Xanthocytophaga agilis: one gene and its partner. The protein of the gene in region 1 binds, or shares a complex with, the protein of each later gene. Links are inferred from orthologs where the notes say so. Each region holds a gene or a part of one and is shown on either strand. Other genes may lie near its edges.

Region 1 (13,111 bases):
TATTGCGTAGAATTACCACCTCCTTTCATCCTATAGAGATACAAGCTGATTATAACTACAAGCAGTAGACATACAGTTATAGGGTATAATGTGATTATGGTAGAGGAGTATAGACTATACACTAGCCCACCGATTATCTATGAAAGTATTAATTATTCGTTTTTCTGCTATTGGTGATATTGTCCTGGCATCTCCTGCCATTCGGTGTCTGCGGAAAAGTTTTCCTGATGCAGAAATCCATTTTCTTACCAAGAAATCATTCAAAGCAGTTACTGAAGCCAATCCATATGTAAATCGTTTTTACTATTACGATAAAAGTGTCAGAGAGTTACTTCCTGAATTGAAACAAGCCAGTTTTGATTACATTATAGATCTTCAGAACAATGGGCGATCTTTACGAATCAAAAAAGCTTTACCTGCCAAAGCCTATACTATCAACAAGCTTAATATCCAGAAATTCCTGTTAACTACGTTCCGGCTCGATTTTATGCCGAAACGACATATTACCCAGCGAAGTCTGGATGTGATTCGTGAAATCGGGGCAGAAGATGATGGTCTGGGACTCGATTATTTTGTCCCGATAGCAGATGAGGTAAATTGGACTACATTGCCAGTAACACATCAGCAAGGCTATGTGGCAATCGTCATTGGTGCTTCTTATCCTACTAAAAAGATGCCTGTACATAAACTAAAAGAGTTGTGTACCAAACTTCCTTTTCCTGTTGTCTTGTTAGGAGGGAAAGAAGAGAGTAAAGAAGGTGAACAGATTGCATCTGTAGATTCAGCAAAAGTTTTTAATGGATGTGGCAAGTTTAATCTGAATCAGTCGGCAGATATGGTACGCAAGTCTACACTGGTTATCTCACATGATACCGGTTTACAATACGTAGCCAGTGCATTTCAGAAACCGACATTAGCTATCTGGGGCAGTACTTCGCCTAAACTGGATGTGGAGCCTTATTATGGAAGTTCCTTTCAGAATACAGGTCAGTTGCCTATGTATGAAAATATACAGGTGCCAGGGCTCAAATGCCAGCCTTGTAGTAAATATGGTAACAGGAGATGTCCTTTGGGACATTTTAACTGTATGGAAAAACAGGATATAGATCTGATTGTGGCTAAAGTACAAGCAAAGATATCTGACTTACAGGTTGTCTTACCTAAATATAAGACAGAAGTTAGCTAAAATACTATATATCCCGCACAAAGTTGAAGAAGATTCCTTTGTCTCCCAGTCGGTTTACAGCATAGTTAAAGCGGATCACTACGTTGTAAAATGTAACAATATCAATTCCTGCACCTGTGCTGTAAATCAGTTTGTTAGCCAGAAGGCCATTGCCAGGATTATGAGTAGGGTCTACTACATACCCAAAATCACCAAATGTAGTCAGGTAAAGACTAATTGGAATTGTTGAAAACTGTTGTATCCGGAATCCTGGAATACTAACCTCAGTTGATAACAATTCACGTTTGAAGGTGAACTTGGCAAATCCAAAATGTTGACCATCCACAATATATCGTTCATATCCCCGCAGATATTCAAATCCAAAACCCAGTGCTCTATATTGAGCATATGGTTGTAGGGAAGGGTAGGAGGTCATACCCTGAATATTCATATTCCAGAAGAACTTTTTTCCCAGAGGGCGATAAAGTGCAAAGTTTACCCGTAAAGATGTTTTATCAAAATTATCAGCAGGTAACAAGCCTGCACGTGTAAGTTCAAACTCTAAGTAGTGGCCACGCAGAGGATAGGCTACCAGATCACGTCGGTCATTAACAAACTCATAGGTTAACTGAAAGTAATGCTGACGCGTTTGTCCATGCAGAAAATAATCAGGATTGAGCTTGGCTATGGAGTCAGAAATAGTATTGTAGTGGAAGCGTCCTTCTATGCTATGTTGATTATAGAACTGAGGGCGTCTTGAGAAACGGACAGATGTGAAAAAGCGTTCCCGCATAACTTCATTGGTATTGAGGAACTCCAGCTTATTTCCTTCCGTCTGATAAGCCATATTCTTGTTTGTCGCATAGCTTACCAGAAAACCTAAACCATTTTTACGGGCTTTATCCAGATTACGGATTGTATAGGCCAGATCAAAACGTTTGGTAAATCCAAATTGTGCTACTGCACGGAGCTCTTCTCCATTGCCAAATACATTTTTGTGTGCTATTCTGAGTCCATAGTTCAGGCGTCGGAGATCTCGACCCCTTTCACTCCACCACTCGTTAAAGTTACGATCTCCCAGCTCCAGAATCACCATGGGAAATATATACCATCGTTCGGCTACCTGAATAACCAGATCAATGTTGCCAAATTCATTAGGCTGCAACAATAGCTCAACACTATTAAAAAGATTAGTGTTGAATATCTTATTTTTATTTCGCTTGAGAACAAGATCAATCTGAGAACCTGGCAGTGTATCTCCTGGAGCAATATCTAGTTCCCGCATAATAACCGCCGCATTGGTTTTTTTATTTCCTTCTATATGAATAGTATGTATAACCAGAAATGGTTCATCAGGAATAGAAGTGGCGGGCAGCGCCTGCGTACTGCAGGACGAGAGACTTAACCATAAGCTAAACAAATATACCAACATTGGCTACCCTGTAGTTAAAACTTTTTCTTTTAGTATGAATGATTCAAATCAGCCTGGCAGATTTATGGGCACATAATTTACACAAAAAAAGGCAAGGCTGATGGTTGATTGTGCAATTATTTTAATTGTATGTCTTGAAAACAACAAGATCTATTTTTAACCGTAATTTTTTTCTGATCGACCGACATCTTAAATTGCTGAACTGCAGAACTTATTAGAAAGATGGTCAGTTATGGAGAGGAGTGCGTATTGTGAAAAGTTCGCTCAGATAACGTATGAAATATATTTTTATTGTATTGATTCGGTTTTACCAGTATGGAATCAGTCCATATTTTCCCAGTAGTTGTCGGTTTACTCCTTCCTGCTCCCACTATGGTATTGACGCTATCCGAAAGCATGGGGCTATTAAAGGCGGATGGCTCACTTTACGACGTATTTCCCGCTGCCATCCATGGGGTGGACATGGCTACGATCCAGTACCATAAATAGATATAACAATAAAATAAAGAGGTCGCTAATGTATAGTATACAGCGACCTCTCTATTTTTTAAGCTCTTTTGGAAACTGTATCTGTATTCAGTTTTGAGCTGTTACGTAAGGCAATGATGATGATAATAATTCCTGCTAAAATTGCCGGAATACTTAGCCATTGTCCCATATACAGCGGCATTTCCCGTTCAAAGTCCACCTGAGGCTCTTTCAGTGTTTCATAAAAGAACCGTAATCCGAAACATACAACCAGAAACAGTCCGAGCAAAAGTCCCTGCGGTGTTTGGGCTTTGTACCGATTCCATATCAGGAATAACATAAGACACAATAATAGGCAAGAGAATGATTCGTACAACTGAGCCGGATGGCGAGGAACACCATACACATTGACCGCAGCTACTGTTTCTCCATCTTCATTGGACACAGTATGTGTAAATGGTCGGGATAATTCCCAACTGAAGTGTTCTCTTACTTCAGGACTTTGTCCCAGAGCAGATGGAATATCCCGTTTGGCAAAGCTATTTATGTCAGTATTTGCAAATTCTTTCTCCAGATAAGCCTTTACTTTTAAAGGGGCATAAATCTGACCATTTACTGTAGTATCTTTTCTGGATTCATCTTTTTGTGTTCTAACTTTTAGTACTTGGTCAGGATAAGGTGTCATAATAGCACTGCGAGCCGGGCCAGCAAACACAAATCCCCAGGACGCATCAGTAGGCTTTCCTATGATCTCGGAGTTCATCAGATTACCCAGGCGAATCAGACAGCCACATAGGGCCACAATGATTACAATTCGGTCTGCTACCCATAGATAAGTTTGTCCAGAGTTCTTTTTCTTACGAACGTATAACCAGAATGTAAATAGGATAGCAATGGCTGCTCCATGACTGGCTAAGCCTCCATGCCAGATTTTGAAAATTTCCAGAATATGGTCGAAGTCCTTAAAGTATTCCTGAGGCTCATAAAATAACACGTGTCCGAGACGTGCGCCTATTACAGTGGCAAGAACCATGTAAACAGTTAGTGTTTCAACATCCTGAGCAGGCTTGCCTTCTTTTTTGAAAATATGAAAAAGGATTTGCTGACCAATCAGAAAACCCAGGGCAAAGAATAAACCATACCAGCGTGGCTCAAGTAATATATCAAAAACTTTAGCACGAAAAATTTCGGGTGAAACGTCCCAGACAATAAATGAAAGCATAGTAAAATGTGCTGAAAACAGGATAAAAAAAGGATAGGCCAAAGAATGCTTCAGAGATATCTTTAGTACCTATCAGATATAGACAAATTTAGAATAACGCAAAGATAGTTTTTTTTATGAAGCAGGAAAGGTGCTTCGTGTTACCGAAACATGAACAAAATCTCAATCAGTGAATAGACCAAGCCCTATTATCCTGATGGATAAAACAAAAGGGTAAAGAAGCATTACAATGGTTGAGCCATTCATACCTTCTTTACCCTTTTGTTTTATAAGAAACAGATTATTTTACTTCTTCGTAATCAATATCAATGTAATCACCACTTTGCGAACTCCGTTTATTTCTCTGGCTAGTCTGGCTTCTTTCGTAATCAACGCTGATATCTCCCTCGTTGCGACGAGATTGCTTGCGCTGATTTTGTTCTTGGTGACGCATCTGTTTTTCAACAGCACGCATACCTAACATCCAGAATAGGCTACGAAACAGAAATCCTCCAATACGTGAAAGTACGAAGATAATAACGAATGATATAAGCAGAAATTTAAACAAAGCTGTCTGACGTTTTCTTATATTGACGAATAAAACCAGAAATTATTGTTTTCTGAATATGAATTTACAGGGAGGTAAGAACTTCCTGATCAAAGTCTTACCTTCTGTTTATCATTGATCCAGCTCTGTTAACGGCTCAGATACAGATTTCGTTCCGAATACACTTTCTGAAAGAAGTCATCATCCAAGTCATCAATAAAATAGATTGCCTCTCCTGTAGATTTCATTTCAGGTCCAAGTTCCTTGTTTACATTCGGAAACTTATTGAAGGAGAATACAGGGAGCTTTATGGCATATCCTTGTCTGCGTGGATTGAATTCAAAATCTTTCACTTTCTTCTCGCCAAGCATAACCTTGGTAGCATAGTTTACATATGGTTCATCATAGGCTTTGCAGATGAATGGAACCGTACGAGATGCCCGTGGGTTAGCTTCAATGATATATACTTTCTCATCTTTGATAGCAAACTGAATGTTAATCAGACCCACCGTATTGAGAGCTAATGCAATCTGTTTGGTGTATTTTTCGATCTGTAGAATCTCCAGTGCTCCCAGGTTAAATGGAGGTAATACCGCATTGGAATCCCCTGAGTGAATACCTGCAGGCTCGATATGCTCCATAATACCAATAATATACACATCTTCTCCATCACAGATTGCATCTGCTTCGGCTTCGATGGCATTTTCCAGGAAGTGATCCAGCAAAACTTTGTTATCTGGCATATCCTTAAAGATATCTACCACGTGGTTAGCCAGTTCTGTTTCGTTGATTACAATCTTCATACCTTGTCCACCCAGTACATAGCTTGGACGCACCAGCAATGGGAAACCTAATTCACGGGATAGTTCCAGTGCCTCATCTGCATTCTGAACAGTTCCAAACTTAGGATAAGGTATATTGTTATCTTTCAACAAAGTAGAGAAGCTACCACGATCTTCAGCCAGATCCAGTGATTCAAAGCTGGTTCCGATGATTTTGATACCATAACGGTTCAGTTTTTCTGCCAGTTTCAGAGCTGTTTGTCCACCTAGCTGTACAATCACACCTTCTGGTTTCTCATGTTGAATGATATCATAGATGTGTTCCCAGAATACAGGTTCGAAATACAGTTTGTCTGCAATATCAAAATCTGTAGAAACCGTTTCCGGGTTACAGTTGATCATGATGGTCTCATAGCCACACTCTTTAGCTGCCAGAATGCCATGTACACACGAGTAGTCAAACTCGATACCTTGTCCGATACGGTTTGGTCCTGAACCCAGTACAATGATTTTCTTCTTATCAGATACTATAGATTCATTGTCTGGACCTTCGATAGTATTTCCTTCTGGTGCCAGTGCAAAGGTAGAGTAGTAGTAAGGCGTCTTCGCTTCAAACTCAGCTGCACAGGTATCTACACATTTATAGACACGTTTGATGCCCATATCAGTCCGTTTTGTGTACACTTCACTTTCATAACAATCCAGTAAGTGGGCAATCTGACGGTCTGCATAGCCTTTATTTTTAGCCTCAAACATCAGAGAAGCTGGAATAGTCTCCAGATCGTATTTCTGGATTTCTTTTTCCAGCATTACCATCTCTTCAATCTGATGTAGAAACCAAGGATCTATTTTTGTTAGCTTCTGTATGGTCTTGAAGGGAATACCTAGTTTGAATGCATCATAAATATGGAACAGACGGTTCCAGCTTGGATGCTCCAGACTGTATAACAATTGCTCCTGATTGGTCAGCTCCTTTCCATCTGCACCTAAACCGTTACGTTTGATTTCCAGTGACTGACATGCTTTCTGTAGTGCCTCCTGGAAGTTACGTCCTATACCCATCGCTTCACCTACTGATTTCATCTGTAAGCCCAGACTACGATCTGCACCTTTGAATTTGTCAAAGTTCCAGCGAGGTACTTTCACGATTACATAATCAATAGCAGGTTCAAAATAGGCAGAAGTTGTTTTAGTGATGGCGTTCTGTAACTCATCCAGGTTGTATCCAATTGCCAGTTTCGCTGCAATCTTGGCAATCGGATAGCCGGTTGCTTTAGATGCCAGTGCTGAAGAACGGGATACACGTGGGTTAATTTCAATGGCAATGATATCGTCGTTGACAGGGTTTACAGAGAACTGTACGTTACATCCTCCTGCAAATTTGCCAATACCATCCATCATCTTAATGGCCAGATCCCGCATTTTCTGATACAATGTATCAGGCAGGGTCATAGCTGGAGCCACCGTAATAGAGTCTCCGGTATGTACCCCCATCGGGTCAAAGTTCTCGATAGAACAGATGATAATAAAGTTTCCATTGTTATCACGTAGCAATTCCAGCTCATATTCCTTCCAGCCCATGATACTTTGTTCTACCAGTACTTCATGGATAGGAGAGGCGTGCAGACCAGCATTCAGAGCCGCATCAAATTTGGAAGCATCGTTTACGAATCCACCACCTGTACCTCCTAATGTATAGGATGGACGAATAACAAGTGGAAAGCCTATTTCCTGTGCAATCTCTTTTCCCTCCAGATAGGAACGTGCAGTACGACCTTTACACACGTTAACATCCAGTTCCATCATCTTCAGACGGAATTTCTCCCGGTCTTCCGTAGTTTCGATCGCTTTGATATCAACCCCAATGATTTTTACATCATACTTTTTCCAGATACCAGCTTTATCACAGTCAATTGCCAGGTTCAGAGCGGTTTGTCCACCCATAGTTGGCAATACGGCATCAATTTTGTGTTTTTCCAGAATTTCACGAATATACTTCTTCTCCAGCGGACGCAGGTATACATGATCTGCCGTCACCTTATCGGTCATAATTGTCGCCGGATTGGAGTTAATCAGCACCACTTCGATGCCTTCCTCGCGAAGCGAACGAGCCGCCTGCGAACCAGAATAATCAAATTCACATGCTTGTCCAATAATGATGGGACCAGAACCAATAATAAGAACGGATTTGATGGAATTGTCTTTGGGCATTTTGAACAGGTTGGAGGATAATTAAAAATCCCGCAAAGTTAATGCAAAAAAGAATAGATGATAAGAAGTTTTTTAAGAAAAAATAGTATATTTAACTAAATCAAACCGCTATGCCTTATGTGTGGACGTTATTCAATCATTCTGGAAGAAGAATCTCTTACCCGTGCCTTTCATGCACAACTATCACAGGACATTCCTCCACATTACAATGCTGCTCCCGGACAATCTCTGCCTGTAATTACGAATGAAAAGACTAGTCAGGTACAGTTGTTTCGCTGGGGATTTATTCCGCAATGGGCTAAGGAAGAAAATGTTGGCTACAAAATGATCAATGCACGCCTGGATGGAATCGAAGAAAAAACTTCCTTTAAAAAAGCATTTCAGTCGCAACACTGCCTGGTACTGGCTAATAGTTTTTTTGAATGGAAACAAAGCAGTTCGGGCAAAAATGGAAAAACGCCTTATCTGATTAAACCCAAAGATCAGAGCCTTTTTGCAATGGCTGGTATCTGGAACCGCTGGACTAACTATACCACCGGAGAAGAAATATCTTCGTTTGCTATTATTACCACAGAGGCCAATGAACTGATGGGATCTATTCATGAACGAATGCCAGTAATATTATCGTCCGAACAAGCTGCTGGCTGGATTAATTCGTCTTTATCTATCGACAAGCAAAAAGCATTGTTGACTCAGTATGACTCAGAACAGATGGAGGCCTATGAGGTAACGCGTGAGGTGAACAAAGCCTATAATGACTATCCTCAGTTGCTGGAACCACTAGGCGATTCCATCCGGATACAGACAGGATCTGTTTCCTGAGTCTGTAGGCCTATAAATTTTTTCGTCACCTTTTTCTTGTCAAAACCTCCCGGAGTTTCGGGCAAAAGCCGTAACTTTGGGACATGGATCAGTTTATTGTTTCGGCACGGAAATACCGCCCCTCTACTTTTGATACCGTTGTAGGACAATCTCATATTACTACTACCCTTAAAAATGCAATCCGACAGCAACAGCTGGCGCAGGCCTTTCTGTTTTGCGGACCCAGAGGGGTAGGGAAGACTACCTGTGCCCGTATTCTTGCTAAAACTATTAACTGTCAGAATCTGACTCCGGAAACAGAACCTTGTAATGAATGTGATTCGTGCCGGAGTTTTAATGCCAGTGCTTCTTTTAATATTCATGAGCTGGATGCAGCGTCCAACAACTCAGTTGACGATATTCGTAATCTGGTAGATCAGGTACGATATCCTCCGCAATCAGGTAAATACAAGATCTATATTATAGATGAGGTGCATATGCTTTCCAATGCAGCGTTTAATGCCTTTTTGAAAACACTGGAAGAGCCACCTAGTTATGCAATCTTTATTCTGGCCACAACCGAGAAACACAAGATTATTCCTACTATTCTGTCCCGTTGTCAGATTTTTGACTTCAACCGGATTGGAGTAAATGATATTGCTTCCCATCTGGGAAATATTGCCGGAAAAGAAAGCATCCGGGCTGAAGAAGAAGCCTTGCAACTGATTGCTCAGAAGGCAGATGGGGGATTACGGGATGCGCTTTCTATGTTCGACCTGATTACCACCTTTTCTACAGACCGGAGCATCTCCTATAAGAATACCATTGACAACCTGCACATTCTGGATTATGATTACTATTTCCGGATGACAGAGTCTTTGCTCAATGAAAGTATCCCACAGGCATTGCTGATATTTAATGAAATTCTTCAGAAAGGATTTGATGGGCATCAGTTTATGGTAGGTTTGTGTGAGCATTTGCGCAACTTGCTGGTGTGTAAAGACCCAGCTACAGTTACGTTGCTACAGGTGGCTGGAAATGTGCAGAAAAAGTATCTGGCACAATCCGGACAGGCATCTGTGTCGTTCCTGCTTTCTGCTTTGAATCAGGGTAATCAGTGTGATCTGAATTACAAAACCAGTAAGAACCAACGTCTGCTGGTAGAGTTAACGCTGATGAAAATGGCTCATATCCCATCCGCAATAGATATGACCAGAGCAGTACAAAACGGCAGTGCCGACTTAAAAAAAAAACTTGATACAGTAGAGAACCCTCCCAAAACAGAGCAAAAAAGCCCATTGGCAGGTGGAAATCAGCCTCCTGTCAATGGATCTACTTCCCATGGAACGGTCTCTGATATAAAAACAACTCCATCGATTACCCCTAACACTACCATACCCACACAGTCTGTGGGAACAACTCCTGTCAGCAACCAACCTAACCCTAACCGTACCAATCCGGCATTAAAAACGCATAAGCTTACTCCTAGCATTAGTCTATCCAATCTGTCTGATACATCTGAGAAAAAAGCGGATGATACAGAAACAGTAATAAACTATGGTAATGAACCGTTTACGCCTGATCAATTACTACGACAGTGGCAAGCCTTTGCCAAAACCCGTAGCTATCCAACTGAATTGCTGATTCTGAACCGGGGATATGAGTTTCAGAATGGCACCATTATGCTAAAACTGGAAAACCAGATACAGCTTACTCAACTGAATGAATTTCGATACGAATTGCTGGAGTTTTTGCGTAAGAGATTACGAAACAGTACGATACAGATTCAGGGCGAGATTGTAGAACAGGGAAAAAAACGGATGGTCTATACCAACCGTGAAAAGTTTGATTACCTGGCCGAAAAGTATCCGGTATTGAATGACTTAAAAAGCCAACTGGGATTGGATATGGATGTATAAAAGTTCTCATTCTCTATAGGTGTATACATCTGAAAGTTACTAATTCTGATTTTCTTCTGGACGAAATACTATTCCATTGGCTTTCACTTCTATAAAGAAGAGAAAGGTCTTTTGGATTGGACTATCTATGCTGAAAAAATAGGGTGTTTTGCCCATTTTTACTTGTCTGCCATTTTGCATTATATCGTTATGTGTATTGTATTATTTGGATAAGTTAAGTATTGGTAAAATTATATTTGGGATTTGCGGATAAGGTTTTGTTATTTTATGCCCTTACTTATTTCATACTTCCATAATCAATCCTTTCCAAGTAAAATGTGTATTAAATATAGATGGTTGGCTGCCTTATGTGTCCTGGTGTCAACCTATCTTCAGGCTCAGAACGCCTATGAACTGAACAGTGGCTGGCAGTGTGTCAATGTTGCTAAGGTGAAGGAAGCTGGACAGGCTATTTCTGTTCCTTCCTATAAATTATCTGGCTGGATACCTGCTGTAGTGCCAGGTACTGTACTAACGACTCTTCTGGAGAACAAAAAGGTTCCTGATCCTTTTTATGGAATGAACAATGAAAAGATTCCGGATATCTTTGATACAGGCCGCGAATACTATACCTATTGGTTTGCCAAAGATTTTAAAGAAACTACCCCCAAAGGAGATGAACAGGTTTGGCTGCACTTTCGTGGGATAAATTATAGCTGTGATGTATACCTGAATGGCAAGAAACTGAATACTGCCACACACTATGGGATGTTTCTTCGTCAAACCTATAATATCACCAATGTTCTTTCTAAAGATGGCAATAACCGTCTGGCAGTGATTGTACACCCTCCTGATCCTGTAGGAAATGCCAAAACAGGTCAGGGCGGTGATGGTATGATTGCCAAAAATGTATCTCACCAGTATGTAGCTGGCTGGGACTGGATTCAACCCATCCGTGACCGAAATACGGGTATCTGGGACAAGGTGACTATTGAAAAAACAGGGATAGTGAATCTAAAGAATCCACATGTGGTAACGTTGGTACCTGGTGTCAGAAAGGCTGAAGGACCACAGCAACCTGCTACGATTAAAGTATCTGCTGAACTGGAGAATACAAGTACTAAGAAAGTTGAAGGTACACTACAATATACACTGGATGGACAAACTGTATCTCAAAAAGTGAGTCTGGAACCTCAAAAAACTACTGTCGTACAGTTGCCTGATTTTACACTACAGAACCCAAAGCTGTGGTGGCCTCATGGGTATGGAAAGCAACCTCTATATGATCTGAAAATGCAGTTTACTGTAGATGGTAAATCTGTATCTGATCAGGAAACGGTTTCCGTAGGGGTACGTGAAGTACAGACAGAATGGAATGCTGTTACCCGAAGCAAACAAGTGGCCGTAAACGGACAGAAAATCTTTATCAAAGGTGGAAACTGGATTATCTCGGATGCCATGCTGCGTTTTACAGATGCCCGCTATGATGCGGAAATCCGTTTTCACCGCGATATGAACCTGAATCTGATTCGTATCTGGGGTGGTGCATTGAGTGAACGACCTGAGTTTTATAAAGCTTGTGATAAGTATGGTATGCTGGTAATGCAGGATTTCTGGGTATCTGGTGACTGCAATGGCCGCTGGGTAGATCCTGTGAAAAAAGAAGATCAGTGGACTCGCCGCAAATATCCGGATGACCACAAACTGTTTTTACGTTCGGCTGAAGACCAGATCAAGATGATCCGTAACTATGCTTCACTGGCTATGTGGTGTGGAGGGAATGAAATCACTCCTCCAGAAGATATCCTGATTCCGTTGCGTGATTCTATTCTGCCTGAACTGGATGGCACACGCTGGTTTATAGACTATTCCAATTCCGATGATATGTCATATAATTTCCTGGGAGGCAATGGCGATGGACCTTATGGCATTCAGCCTATCAACCGTTTCTGGGAACATCGTACATTTCCGTTTAACTCAGAAGTTGGTTCGGTAGGAGTAGGAGATTATGAATCTCTGGAGCGGTTTATTCCGGCAGCCAATATGACGCCTCCTCACTACTCTACCAAAAAGATAGATCCGGTGTGGGATTATCATAAGTACATTGGCTATGATGAGTATCTGCAACCATATGGTGAACCTACAGAAGCCCGGGACTTTGCTAAAAAAGCTCAATTGGTAAATTACGACCAATACAGAGCACTGATGGAAGGTTTTAGCGCACATATGTGGGACTGGTATACTGGAACTATCATCTGGAAAACGCAGAACCCATGGACTGCTATGCGTGGACAGATGTATGATTATTACCTGGATGTAAATGCCTGTTTATACGGATTAAGAAGTGGTAGTGAGCCTTTGCACATAATGTATAATCCGGTGGATGGTATGGTAATGATCGTAAACAATACCTTCGAAACCAAAAGGGATCTGATGCTGACTATTAAGGCCTATACCATTAGTGGAAAAGATTCACTCATTACACAGGTTTTTAACGAGATTGGGCCAAGTACTGTAAGAAAGTATGTTCCAATACTGCCTACTATTAATGCATTGCGCAAAGAACAGGGAGTATTCCTGTCGTTGAAATTGCTGGATGTAAATAA
Region 2 (12,712 bases), 240 kb from region 1 along the record:
TATTTTTTTCTCAAAAAAGTATAATACTAACCTATAACCACCTATAAAACAATGGATTCCACAAACTAAACCGGGGTATTATTTGCACCTTCTCACCTAGAAAAAATTATACCAATCTAAAGACCTGATAATGACATCAGGACAATGTTATAAAAACAGTATAGCAATACATTGGCATTTAGGAACGTAATGAATGCAGGATTGGTTAACATTTTACAGAACATCTCGCCTGAACTTGTACAATCTATCCACCTCTAAATAGAACAACCTATGCATCCAATCGAACAGGAATTAGACAACCAAATACTTATTCTGGATGGAGCGATGGGAACTATGATACAACCCTATGGTTTATCAGAAGCTGACTTTAGAAACGCTTCACTGGAACATCATGCTATAGAGCTCAAAGGGAACAACGATTTGCTTAACGTAACCCGTCCGGATGTTATCAAAGAAATTCACCTACAATATCTGCAGGCAGGTGCTGATATTCTATCGACCAACACATTCGGAGCAAATGCGATTTCTCAGGAAGACTATAAAACTGCCGATCTGGTGTATGACATCAATTATCAGGGAGCAAAAATTGCGCGAGAAACTATCAAAGTTTATCAGGAAAGGAATAGATCCCGGCCTCTTTTTGTGGCAGGAGCAATGGGACCAACAACCAAGTTAGCATCTATGTCGCCGGATGTCAACAATGCAGGTTTTCGCTCTGTAACCTTCGATCAGTTGGCTGCAGCGTATACGGAACAGGCCAAAGCCCTTATCGATGGTGGTATAGATCTGTTTTTGCTGGAAACTATAACAGATACATTAAATGCCAAGGCGGCGTTGTTTGCGCTGATGCAACTCTTTGATGAGACCGGAAAGCAATATCCCATCATGGTATCAGGCACTATTGCCGATGCCAGTGGACGAATTTTGTCAGGTCAGACTATTGAAGCATTTATTATTTCTATTTCGCATGCACCTCTGTTGTCTGTTGGTTTAAACTGTGCTCTTGGTGCTAAAGAATTACGACCTTATATACAGACACTGGACAAAGAAGCTCCTTTTTATGTAAGTACCCATCCTAATGCCGGACTTCCCAATCAGTTTGGTGGCTATGATCAATCCGCAGAGGAATTTGCGTCGCTTGTTTACGAATTTGCGAAGAATGGCTGGCTTAACATTGTAGGTGGTTGTTGTGGTACCACTCCTCAGCATATAGAAGCACTAGCCAGCAAGATCAAAAATCTACCTCCCAGACAAAAGCCAGCTCGTCGCATGCAGAGAGAAGGTGTAACTTCTCATCCCGAACAAGGTGAATACAGTGGAACAAGTAAAAGTACGAATGCATTGTCACTACAGGAGTTTTTGCAAAAGGTTTCCGAGGCAGAGGATGAACAATCCTTTTTACAGGTAAAAGAAACATTTGAGCAGAATAAAAAGCAGTATCATCCGGAACAGGCGATGCTGATCAATGCACATATTTTTGGCCGCTATCAGTATTTACGTAGTGCCAATAAATTTGCCCGATAATTGTATCCCTAATTCTAGTTTCCTCAGCACAGGTTAGATCCTGTGCTTTTTTGTTTATTCCCTTTAAGCCATACTACACTATTTTGAGTAATCCTTTCTAATTGTCTCTACTTACGCCATCTTAAAAAACATGATTTTTATCATCGTTTTGCCCAGTAAAGATCACTCAAACATACACTGTTGCTCATCATTCTTGCCGTAGCTACCTAGTAGTTTTGAAGTGTTTCTCAGGTGATATAAAATCTAGTCTGATCACAGAGAAAAGCTTAACCAAAACAATTAAAGGATGTCTTCCCAGTTATCTTCTACTCAACAAAATCTGACCTGCTACCATTGTGGTGACAAGTGTCAGGACCATAGTCATCAGCTTGATGATAAAGTATTTTGCTGCAGTGGTTGCCAGACTGTCTATCAGATTCTGGAGGAAAATAAACTGGAGGCATTTTATACTATAGATAAAAAGGCAGGAATACGTACAGAAGCCGTTGATAAAGGAAAGTTTGCCTATCTGGATGTTCCTGAAATCAAATCCCGTCTGATCGATTTTACAGATGGCAATATCACCAAGGTTAGTTTCTTTGTACCTACTATCCATTGCAGCTCATGTATCTGGCTATTAGAAAACCTGTACCGCATCAATGCGGCTATCACTTTTTCGAGAACGGACTTTCTGAAAAAGCGTATCTCCATTACGTTTTTGGAACAAGAGACCTCCCTGAGGACCATAGTGGAACTGCTGACAAGTCTGGGTTACGAACCTCAACTCTCTCTGGACAACGTAGAGAATCCGGAAAGAAACAATAATGCCGGAATCCCAAAAACATTTACCTCACATAAATTACTGGTTGCCAAACTGGCTGTTGCAGGTTTTGCATTCGGTAATATCATGCTGATCAGCTTTCCGGAATACTTTGGCTTTGATACACATTCAGAGCATTCCTTCCGTTACCTGTTCAACTTTCTGAATATTTTACTTGCCCTCCCTGTATTCTTCTTCAGCGGCTGGGGGTATCTGAAATCTGCTTACCAGAATCTGCGTCGTGGCATATTGAACGTAGATACCCCTCTGGCTCTGGGAATGATTGTAGTGTTTACACGTAGTCTGGTAGACATCTTCATGGGATATGGTCCGGGCTATCTGGATACCTTATCAGGGTTTGTGTTCTTTTCACTGATAGGCAAATGGTTTCAGCAAAGAACATATGACACTTTACGGTATGACCGTGATTTTAAATCTTATTTCCCAGTAGCTGTTACTGTAAAAGAAGGAGAAACCGAAAGACAAGTTCCGGTAAGTGAGCTACAGGTCGGCAACCGGATTATTATCCGCAACCAGGAACTGGTTCCGGCAGACAGTCTACTTATTAGCCCCAAAGCTCATATAGATTATAGCTTTGTAACAGGCGAATCTATGCCAATGCCCAAACAAGCTGGCGAAAACCTATATGCAGGTGGAAGACAAGTTGGAAATGCGATTGAAATGGAAGTGGTAAAACCAGTATCTCAAAGCTATCTGACTCAACTCTGGAATGACGAAGCGTTTGCCTCTTGTCGCACCTGTGTGTCAGATCCTGCAACTACTCCAGTAAATAGTATTTCAGAATCGATTCAAAATTTATTTAACCGTTACTTTACTGTTGCGCTACTTCTAATAGCTACCGTTTCTGGTGGTTTCTGGATCGTACAACATGACTATAGCCGTGCACTGAATGCATTCACGTCTGTATTGATCGTAGCATGTCCTTGTGCACTGGTATTAGGTTCTTCCTTTGCATTGGGTAACGCCATCCGAATTCTGGGCAGATATTCCTTCTTTGCCAAAAACACGCAGGCTATAGAAAACATTGCTCGTCTGGATGCCATTGTATTTGATAAAACCGGAACCATCACTGAAAGCAATACATCGGATGTAGAATTCGTAGGATACGAACACCCTCTGACAGATACACAGAAGAAATATATTCTGGCACTGGTAAAAAATTCTGTACATCCCTTATCTCAGCATTTATACAAACACCTCTCACAATCTACAACTAGTGACTATACAACTGAACAGTTTCAGGAAATATCCGGAAAGGGGCTTTCAGGTCTAGTGAATGGACATCAGGTATGGATAGGTTCTGCCGAATTTATGTATGAAAAACTGGGAGCAGAATCTGTAGCCTTTCATTTTCCTGATACACAGACAACAAGAGTACTGGCAGGTATTGAAGGTGAATACCTCGGTTATTTCCAGTTCCACAATCATTACCGTAAGGGATTGGATGCTATGAATCTGGAATTGTCCATGAACTATGATCTGCATCTGCTTTCAGGTGACAATGCAGGAGAAGCACCTAATCTGAAGTATTTCTTTAAAGATGAACAACACCTGCACTTTCATCAAAGTCCGGCAGATAAGCTAAACTTTATCAAAGCACTTCAATCTGAAAACAAACAAGTGATGATGCTTGGTGACGGACTGAATGATGCAGGAGCTCTTCAGCAAAGCAATGTAGGTGTAGCAGTCAGTGACAATATAGCCTATTTCACACCAGCGTCTGATGTCATTCTGGATGCATCCAATTTATGGTTTCTACCAGGCTTCATTTATTTCTGCAAGCAAAGTGTAAAAGTTATCAAGGCAGCACTGGTGTTAGCCGCTATCTATAATCTGGTCGGGATCTTCTTTGCTGTACAGGGAACATTATCCCCACTGATTGCAGCCATTCTAATGCCTGTCAGTTCCATTAATGTGATTCTCTTCACCACCTTTTCTGTACGATACTTTGGAAAGCGGTTAGAGAAAAACAGACACCAACTTAAGACATATACCTTTTCAGCGATATGAGTATCATATATATACTTCTGACAGTCAGCCTGATTATGGCGAGTGTGTTTCTGGGAATTTTTCTCTGGAATCTCCGCAACGGACAGTTTGACGACGACTATACACCTTCTGTCCGGATGTTGTTTGACGATGAAGATATATCCACTAAACAAGATCGACAAACAAAAACATCAGGCTAACCACCGATCTATTTCCATACTAAAAATCAGTTAAATCTACCAATCAAACAATTACATACATGCAAATCGAACACTTTCATTATGACAACAAAATTGTCCGAAACTTCGGGATTGCCACGATGATCTTCGGGGTTGTTGGTATGCTCGTTGGTGTAACGGTTGCTTTTCAGTTAGTGTTTCCTCAGCTGAACTTTGGCATTCCGTATACCTCCTTCGGACGTCTTCGTCCACTGCATACCAATGCCATTATCTTTGCGTTTGTGGGCAATGCCATATTCATGGGAATTTATCACTCTCTGCAACGCCTCTGTAAAGCACGGATGTTCAGCGATCTGTTAAGCCAGATTCACTTTTGGGGATGGCAAGCTATCATAGCTGCGGCTGCGATTACTCTCCCTCTGGGTATGACAACCTCTAAAGAATATGCCGAGCTGGAATGGCCAATTGACATTGCGATTACACTGGTTTGGGTTGTATTTGGTATTAATATGCTGGGTACCATTCTGAAACGTCGTGAACGCCACATCTATGTAGCTATCTGGTTTTATATTGCTACCTGGGTAACAGTTGCCATGCTGCATATTGTCAATTCCTTTGAGATGCCTGTCAACTTCTTCAAAAGTTATTCAGCGTATGCAGGTGTACAGGATGCACTGGTTCAGTGGTGGTATGGACATAATGCAGTGGCATTCTTCCTGACTACTCCATTCCTGGGTTTGATGTATTACTATTTGCCTAAGTTGTCTAATCGTCCTGTATATTCCTATAAGTTATCGATCCTGCACTTCTGGACACTGATCTTTATCTATATCTGGGCAGGGCCTCACCATTTGTTGTATTCTTCTCTTCCTGACTGGGTACAATCATTGGGTGTGGTATTTTCAATCATGCTGATTGCACCATCATGGGGTGGTGGCATTAATGGTTTGCTGACGTTGCGTGGAGCATGGGACAAAGTACGTGAAGATACACGTTTGAAATTTATGGTTGTTGCCATTACTGCCTATCTGATGGCAACATTTGAAGGACCTCTGTTATCTCTGAAAAACGTCAATGCCATTGCACACTTTACTGACTGGATTGTAGCACACGTACACGTAGGTGGACTAGGCTGGAATGGATTCATGGTATTTGCAATGTTATATTACCTGGTTCCAAAAATGTGGCAGACAGAAGTATATTCTAAAAAGCTGATGAACTTCCACTTCTGGATCGGCACACTGGGTATTCTGTTCTATGCCATTCCTATGTACTGGGCTGGTTTTACAGCAGGTTTGATGTGGAAAGACTTCAATCCGGATGGTACCCTGCAATATCCTAACTTCCTGGAAAGCGTAACCAAAATGATTCCTTTCTATGCGTTACGTGGTATTGGTGGAACAATGTATCTGTTAGGAACTTTGGTTATGATCTATAACCTTTGGATGACTGCTCGTCAGGGATCATTCCTAGCTAATGAAGCGGCATCTGCTCCTGCACTAGAAACTAACACTACAGTGGCAGGTCATCATCACTGGCATAAAATATTCGAACGTAAGCCATTGTTGTTGACTGCAGTATCACTGGTAGTAGTTGCCATAGGGGGTATGATTCAGATTATCCCAATGCTTACAGTTGATGAAAATATCCCGACTATCGCCAGTGTAAAACCTTATACAGCACTGGAACTGGAAGGTCGCGATTTATATATTCGTGAAGGTTGTGTGTCTTGTCATACTCAGTTGGTGCGTCCGTTCCGCAGTGAAACAGAACGCTATGGAGAATTTTCAAAATCCGGAGAATATATATATGATCATCCATTCCTGTGGGGTTCTAAACGCACAGGTCCTGATTTACAACGTGTAGGTAAGAAATATCCTGACAGTTGGCATTATCACCACATGCGTGATCCCGAATCCATGTCACCAGGTTCTATTATGCCAAAGTATGAATGGCTACTGGAAAACCCTCTGAGCTTTACTCTTACCAAAGATAAGCTGGCAACATTACGCAAACTAGGTGTACCTTATACAGAGGAAGAAATTGCCAATGCTGAAACAAGTATGAAAGAACAGGCAAAAGTTATTGTTGACAACCTTCAGAAACAAGGCGTAAAAATAGATCCGGACAAAGAGATTGTAGCCATGATTGCCTATCTGCAACGTTTGGGTACAGATATCAAAAACAAAGAAGAGGTGACGATGAAATAATAACACCACCTTCTAAGTAAACTAACCTCTATCGCCTGTGCAAACAGGCAACTACACCCGAGTAGAACATTAACTATTCTCCCTTCGGGCTCAGGGAGAATATCTTCTACGATTATGTTTAAGCAATTTCTAGATAAAGTAGCTGGTGCAGATGTGTATTTAACCATCTCTCTACTCATATTCATTTTCTTCTTTATAGGAATGGCAATCTGGCTTGTTTTTGCCGATAAGAAATACATCCAGAAGATGAAGCATCTGCCAGTAGAAACTGAGGACTAATCCAACGCTCAAACGATAAAAGACATACCTATATGTTACGAAAAATATTCATTACATTATTCTTTAGCAGTCTGGCAGTGCTTCCATCCATGGCTCAGACAGCAGAAGTCCCTAAAGCTGGTGACGAGGAATTATTCCGATACATTCTGGTTCTTATTTTCGGACTTATCATCTTCATGCTTTTCCTGGTTGTACTGATTTTGTTTCAACTAACCCTGGTGGTTAGCAACAAAGTAACTGGCAAAGAAGAAGTTCCAGCAGAAGAAAGAACTACTATATGGCAACGTATAGCAGGTCTAAAACCAATCTCAAAGGAAAAAGACCTTCTATTGAAAGAAGATTTTGATGGTATATCCGAACTTGACAATCCCGTTCCAGGATGGTTCAACGCTTTCTTCTATGGTACTATATCCTTTGGTATACTGTATCTGCTTGTGTTTCACGTTTGGCGTACTTCTGACCTCCAAAATGGAGAATATGACAAAGAAATGCAGATAGCAGAAGTAAAGAAAGAAGCCTATCTGAAAACAGTAGCCAGCAACATTGACGAAACCAGTGTAAAGCTATCTACCAATGAACAAGATCTTGCCAAAGGTAAGGATGTATTCATAGCTCAGTGTGCGGCCTGTCATGGCCAACAGGCACAGGGTATAGTAGGTCCTAACCTGACAGATGAATATTGGTTACATGGCGGAAAGATCAATGATGTCTTTAAAACCATCAAATATGGTATACCTGCCAAAGGTATGATAGCATGGGAAAAGCAACTTAATCCATTGCAGATGCAGCAGGTTGCTAGTTACATATTAAGTCTTCAGGGCAGCAATCCTCCCAATGCAAAAGAACCTCAAGGTGACAAAGTAGATACCAAACAACTATCTCTGAATTAATCCTACCTCTCCACTCTCTGTTATTTCACGTAACAGGAGAGTGGAGAAAAATATTTCAACAACAAACTAATAACTGCTTGTATGCAGTAAGACTATGAGTGCAATAGCAGAGAGTGGTAAAGAGTTTAATCCCACCTTTCGTGAGAAACTGGAAGTACTGGATAAAAAAGGACATCGGGAATGGTTATATCCTAAATCCGTCAATGGCAACTATTTCAAAGCCCGTTTGATTGTTGGATTAGTGTTGCTAGCTCTGCTGTTCTCTGGTCCTTTTCTAAAAATTAACGGGCAGCCTGTTCTCCTCCTCAATGTACTGGAACGCCGATTTATTATCTTCGGTGTAGCTTTCTTCCCTCAGGATTTTTATCTATTTGCCCTGGGAATGCTTGCCTTCGTTGTATTCATTGCCCTGTTTACGGTAGTATTTGGTCGTGTATTCTGCGGATGGGCATGTCCACAAACCATATTTATGGAAATAGTATTCCGGCAAATTGAGCAATGGATTGAAGGAGATGCCAACCAACGCCGCAAACTAGATGCAGCCCCCTGGACAACTCTGAAAATTGCCAAGAAAACAATTAAACACATTCTATTTTTTGCTGTATCTTTTTTGATTGCCAATACCTTCCTAGGCTATTTGATAGGTATTGAAGAACTCGAAAAACTCATTATCGATACTCCATCCAAACATTTGGGTACTTTTACAGCCCTGATTATCTTCACAGGCGTTTTTTATATTGTCTTTGCATTTATTCGTGAAATTGTCTGCATTGTTATCTGTCCATATGGCCGTTTGCAAGGTGTAATGCTTGACAACAACTCCATTGTAGTGGCGTATGATTTTATTCGGGGAGAACCTCGGGGTAAAATGCGTAAGAATGAAGTGCAAAGTCATGGAGACTGTATTGACTGCAGATTATGTGTACATGTATGTCCTACAGGTATTGATATCCGCAATGGTACACAAATGGAGTGTATAAACTGTACAGCATGTATTGATGCCTGTGATGAGGTAATGATAAAGATTAACCGTCCTACAAGTCTGATCCGTTATGACTCAATCAAAGGCATCCAGGATAAGTTGCCATTCAAGATTACCTCTCGTATCATTGGTTATTCACTGGTCTTGGTATTCCTTCTCTCCCTTGTGACCATTCTGTTCAGCATTCGTAAAGATGTGGATGTGACCATTCTTCGTACTCCAGGTATGCTTTATCAGCAAATAGATGACAAAACCATTGGTAATCTTTACAATGTGGAGTTTGTAAATAAGACATTTCAGGATATGTCACTTGAACTAAAGGTAAAAAATAATCAGGGCAAAATCCGCTGGATAGGTAATCAGCAATCTCAGGTATTGCATAAACAGGAAATTGCCAAAGCTGCTTTCTTTATCGAAATACCCAAGAATACGATTCAAACCAACAGTACCAAACTTACCATTGAAGTTTATTCTAACGGAAAGCTACTTAGTGAACAGAAAACTTCCTTTCTGGGACCTGTTGAATAAGCATAATCATCTTTTATATTTCTGAGCAGAGTTAAATCTTAACTATCATGAACTGGGGAAAAGGAATTATCATCACTGTCGCATCCTTTATGGCTTTTATATTAGGCCTGAGTATCTATATGATGAGTCAGACACCTGAGCTAGAAGAGAAAAACTATTACGAAAAGGATCTTATCTACCAACAAATCATGACAGCCCGCCAGAATGCGATTGAATTGAATAAGCCTGTCAGCTTTTCTTACCAGAAGTCAAATGGACAGGTAGTCATAGCCTTTCCTATAGAAAATCCTTCTTTGCAAGGCACTATTGTCTTTAGCCGCCCGTCTGATGCTCGCCAGGATAGTAAGCTCCCTTTGCATCCTGACAATCACCAGCAAGTAATTCCAGTAACCCATCTTACCTCTGGCTTATGGCGTATCCATATTGACTGGACAATGGACGGAAAGACCTATCAGAGCCAAACCTGGGAATTTATCAAATAGGTAAGCAGACTTAGTCTCTCTTCCTACAAATCAAATGAACAAAGCTATGTATATTGCGTTTATAACCGGTCTGATTAGTAGTTTGCATTGTATGGGTATGTGTGGACCCATAGCTCTGGCTTTGCCTGTAAGAAGCCCTCAAAATGCAATTCTATATAACTTTGGTAGAATCAGTACTTATACAGTGTTGGGAGCAATCTTTGGCATATTTGGTAAAGGACTCTATCTGGCAGGCATTCAACAGAACCTTTCTATAGTATTGGGAATATCGATTATTGCTATCATTATCTTCCCAAAACTACATTTCTCTTTTACAGATAAGTTTACAAGTAAAGTCAGACAATGGTTCATCCCCTTCTTTAAGCAAAAAAGCCCTTTCAGTATGTTTATGATTGGCGTGCTGAATGGGTTGCTTCCCTGCGGTATGGTATATCTGGCTATTCTGGGAGCTATTGCCATGTCTGGTGTTATGGAAGGCAGTCTTTATATGTTTCTTTTTGGTCTGGGCACTCTACCTATGATGTTGTTGGTTAGCTTATCAAAAACCATCATCAAACCACAGTTCCGCTTTCAGATTAATAAGTTAATTCCTGTCTTTACACTTTGTATTGGAATCTTATTTATAATACGCGGCTTAAACCTGGGTATCGCCTATGTAAGTCCTAAAATAGGGAAACAGGAAAAAACCATGAGTTGTTGCCGACCATCCTCTACTTTATCTGAAAAATAAGATCTTATCTAGCTTCTAATTTCCTAAAAAGCAAAATACCTCCTTTATAAGGAGGTATTTTTGTATTCAATCTATATATCTGGATTTTAGTCTTGCATCAGTTTCACAAAATCATCGAACAGATAACGTGAATCGTGTGGTCCTGGAGAAGATTCAGGGTGATATTGCACAGAGAAAGCAGGTTTATCTTTCCGGCGAATACCTTCAATTGTATTATCGTTCAGATTGATGTGTGTTACCTCTACATTAGCGATATCCCTTACAGTATCTCCTTTTACAGCAAAACCGTGATTCTGTGAGGTAATTTCACCCTTACCAGTAATCAGGTTCTTTACAGGATGATTCAAACCACGATGTCCATGATGCATCTTGTATGTCTCAATTCCACTTGCCAATGCCAGAATCTGATGTCCCAGACAAATACCAAACATAGGTTTTTCTGCGTTCAATACATCCTTCACCGTTTCTACAGCATATGGCATAGCTGAAGGATCACCAGGGCCGTTGGAGATAAAATAGCCATCAGGGTTCCATCTTTGCATTTCTTCAAAAGAAGTTTTCGCAGGAAATACCTGACAATAAACTCCCCGATTAGCCAGATTCTGAACTATGCTGTTTTTTATTCCAAGATCCAGAACAGCCACTTTCAAAGGAGAATCTTGATTTCCAACATAGTAAGCTTCTTTTGTACTTACTTCTGAGGATAGTTCCAACCCATTCATATCTGGTATTTCAGCCAGCTTCTGACGCAGTACTTCTTCATCCAGAATATCAGAAGATATAATCGCATTCATTGCTCCCTGATTCCGGATATGGCGCACAATTTGTCTGGTATCGATACCGTAAATACCAACAATTCCTGCCTTTTCAAAATACGCCTGCAGAGATGCATCAGCAATGTTTCTGGAATGTATTGATGAAAACACATTACATACCATACCACTGATTTTCACAGAACTAGATTCCTGTTCTTCACTCAGTGTACCATAATTACCAATATGCGAGTTTGTATTTACAATGATTTGACCATAGTAAGACGGGTCGGTATAGATCTCCTGATAACCGGTCATTCCCGTATTAAAACACAGCTCGCCCCCCTTGGTTCCAATCTTGCCAAGAGCATAGCCCCTGTACAAAGTTCCATCTTGTAACAAAAGTAAGGCTTCAGTGCGGGTCGGATACTTCATGTCTGGAATTGTTTTTTTAATATGAAAAGATACTATTTGATAAACAGATTATATTCTAAATAATTCACTTTATGCATAAAAAAAGGATTAGAACATAAAGTTCTAATCCTTTCTTATATTGTGAATGGTATTATCATTCTTTTGTTTCAGTTGCTTCAGTATCTGCTTCTGTGATTGCTGGCTTTTCAGTTTCTGCTGATGCATCAGAAGCCAATACGGTAGCTTCTTCAACTTTAGCTTTTCCAGTAGAACCACGACGGCTACGACGAGTTTTTGTTTTAGCTTCAGTACGAGCGTTTAACAATGTTTCGTTGTAATCTACTAATTCAATCAAACACATATCAGCATTATCACCCAAGCGATTGCCTAACTTGATAATACGAGTATAACCACCTTCACGATTAGCGATTTTTTCAGCTACGTCGCCAAACAGAACTTTTACAGATTCTTTGTTTTGTAAGTATGAGAAAACAACACGACGTGAGTGAGTTGTATCATCTTTCGCCTTAGTCAGAAGAGGCTCAACGTATTTACGTAGTTCTTTAGCCTTTGCAACTGTTGTTTTAATACGCTTATGCAAAATTAAAGAAGAAGCCATGTTAGACAATAATGCCCGGCGGTGGCCTACTGTTCTACCTAAGTGATTATCTGTTTTTCCGTGTCTCATTTTATTTGAATCTTTAAGCGGTCAGGTTTTGACATTACATTTAGTCAACTACTGCCGACAATCAATCGTATTATTAATCTTCGTCTAACTTATATTTTGAAACATCCATCCCAAATGACAGTCCTTTGTCAGAAACCAACTGCTCTAATTCAGTCAAGGATTTCTTACCAAAGTTTCTGAATTTCATCATTTCTGAGATATCCAGTTTTACAAGATCACCTAAGGTACGCACATCAGCAGATTTC

What was found.
Region 2: the proteins of carB (region 1) and carA are in contact, whole or in part, in a solved structure (PDB 1KEE), measured with the Escherichia coli proteins. The link is inferred for Xanthocytophaga agilis from one-to-one orthologs.

Annotation. Positions count from the first base shown.
Region 1 is NZ_JASJOU010000002.1:425,879-438,989, reverse strand. What follows is about bases 4,763-8,123. They hold carB (carbamoyl-phosphate synthase large subunit), read right to left. Parts: upstream 7,807-8,123; coding sequence 4,963-7,806; downstream 4,763-4,962. Other genes in these bases: QNI22_RS08610 (SOS response-associated peptidase), read left to right, coding at 7,924-8,123; QNI22_RS08620 (DUF4834 family protein), read right to left, coding at 4,763-4,834. In the rest of the region: QNI22_RS08640 (glycosyltransferase family 9 protein), read left to right, coding at 140-1,186; QNI22_RS08635 (BamA/TamA family outer membrane protein), read right to left, coding at 1,191-2,597; membrane protein insertion efficiency factor YidD, read left to right, coding at 2,873-3,082; QNI22_RS08625 (prolipoprotein diacylglyceryl transferase), read right to left, coding at 3,145-4,287; more of QNI22_RS08620, read right to left, coding at 4,568-4,762; more of QNI22_RS08610, read left to right, coding at 8,124-8,628; QNI22_RS08605 (DNA polymerase III subunit gamma/tau), read left to right, coding at 8,712-10,526; QNI22_RS08600 (glycoside hydrolase family 2 protein), read left to right, coding at 10,842-13,111. UniProt on the Escherichia coli protein: Large subunit of the glutamine-dependent carbamoyl phosphate synthetase (CPSase).
Region 2 is NZ_JASJOU010000002.1:657,200-669,911, forward strand. What follows is about bases 9,751-12,712. They hold carA (glutamine-hydrolyzing carbamoyl-phosphate synthase small subunit), read right to left. Parts: upstream 11,801-12,712; coding sequence 10,700-11,800; downstream 9,751-10,699. Other genes in these bases: QNI22_RS09560 (FixH family protein), read left to right, coding at 9,751-9,883; QNI22_RS09565 (sulfite exporter TauE/SafE family protein), read left to right, coding at 9,930-10,613; rplQ (50S ribosomal protein L17), read right to left, coding at 11,934-12,467; QNI22_RS09580 (DNA-directed RNA polymerase subunit alpha), read right to left, coding at 12,541-12,712. In the rest of the region: QNI22_RS09525 (homocysteine S-methyltransferase family protein), read left to right, coding at 271-1,524; QNI22_RS09530 (heavy metal translocating P-type ATPase), read left to right, coding at 1,811-4,354; cbb3-type cytochrome oxidase assembly protein CcoS, read left to right, coding at 4,351-4,533; ccoN (cytochrome-c oxidase, cbb3-type subunit I), read left to right, coding at 4,593-6,722; QNI22_RS09545 (hypothetical protein), read left to right, coding at 6,837-7,001; QNI22_RS09550 (cbb3-type cytochrome c oxidase N-terminal domain-containing protein), read left to right, coding at 7,034-7,891; cytochrome c oxidase accessory protein CcoG, read left to right, coding at 7,986-9,401; more of QNI22_RS09560, read left to right, coding at 9,449-9,750. UniProt on the Escherichia coli protein: Small subunit of the glutamine-dependent carbamoyl phosphate synthetase (CPSase).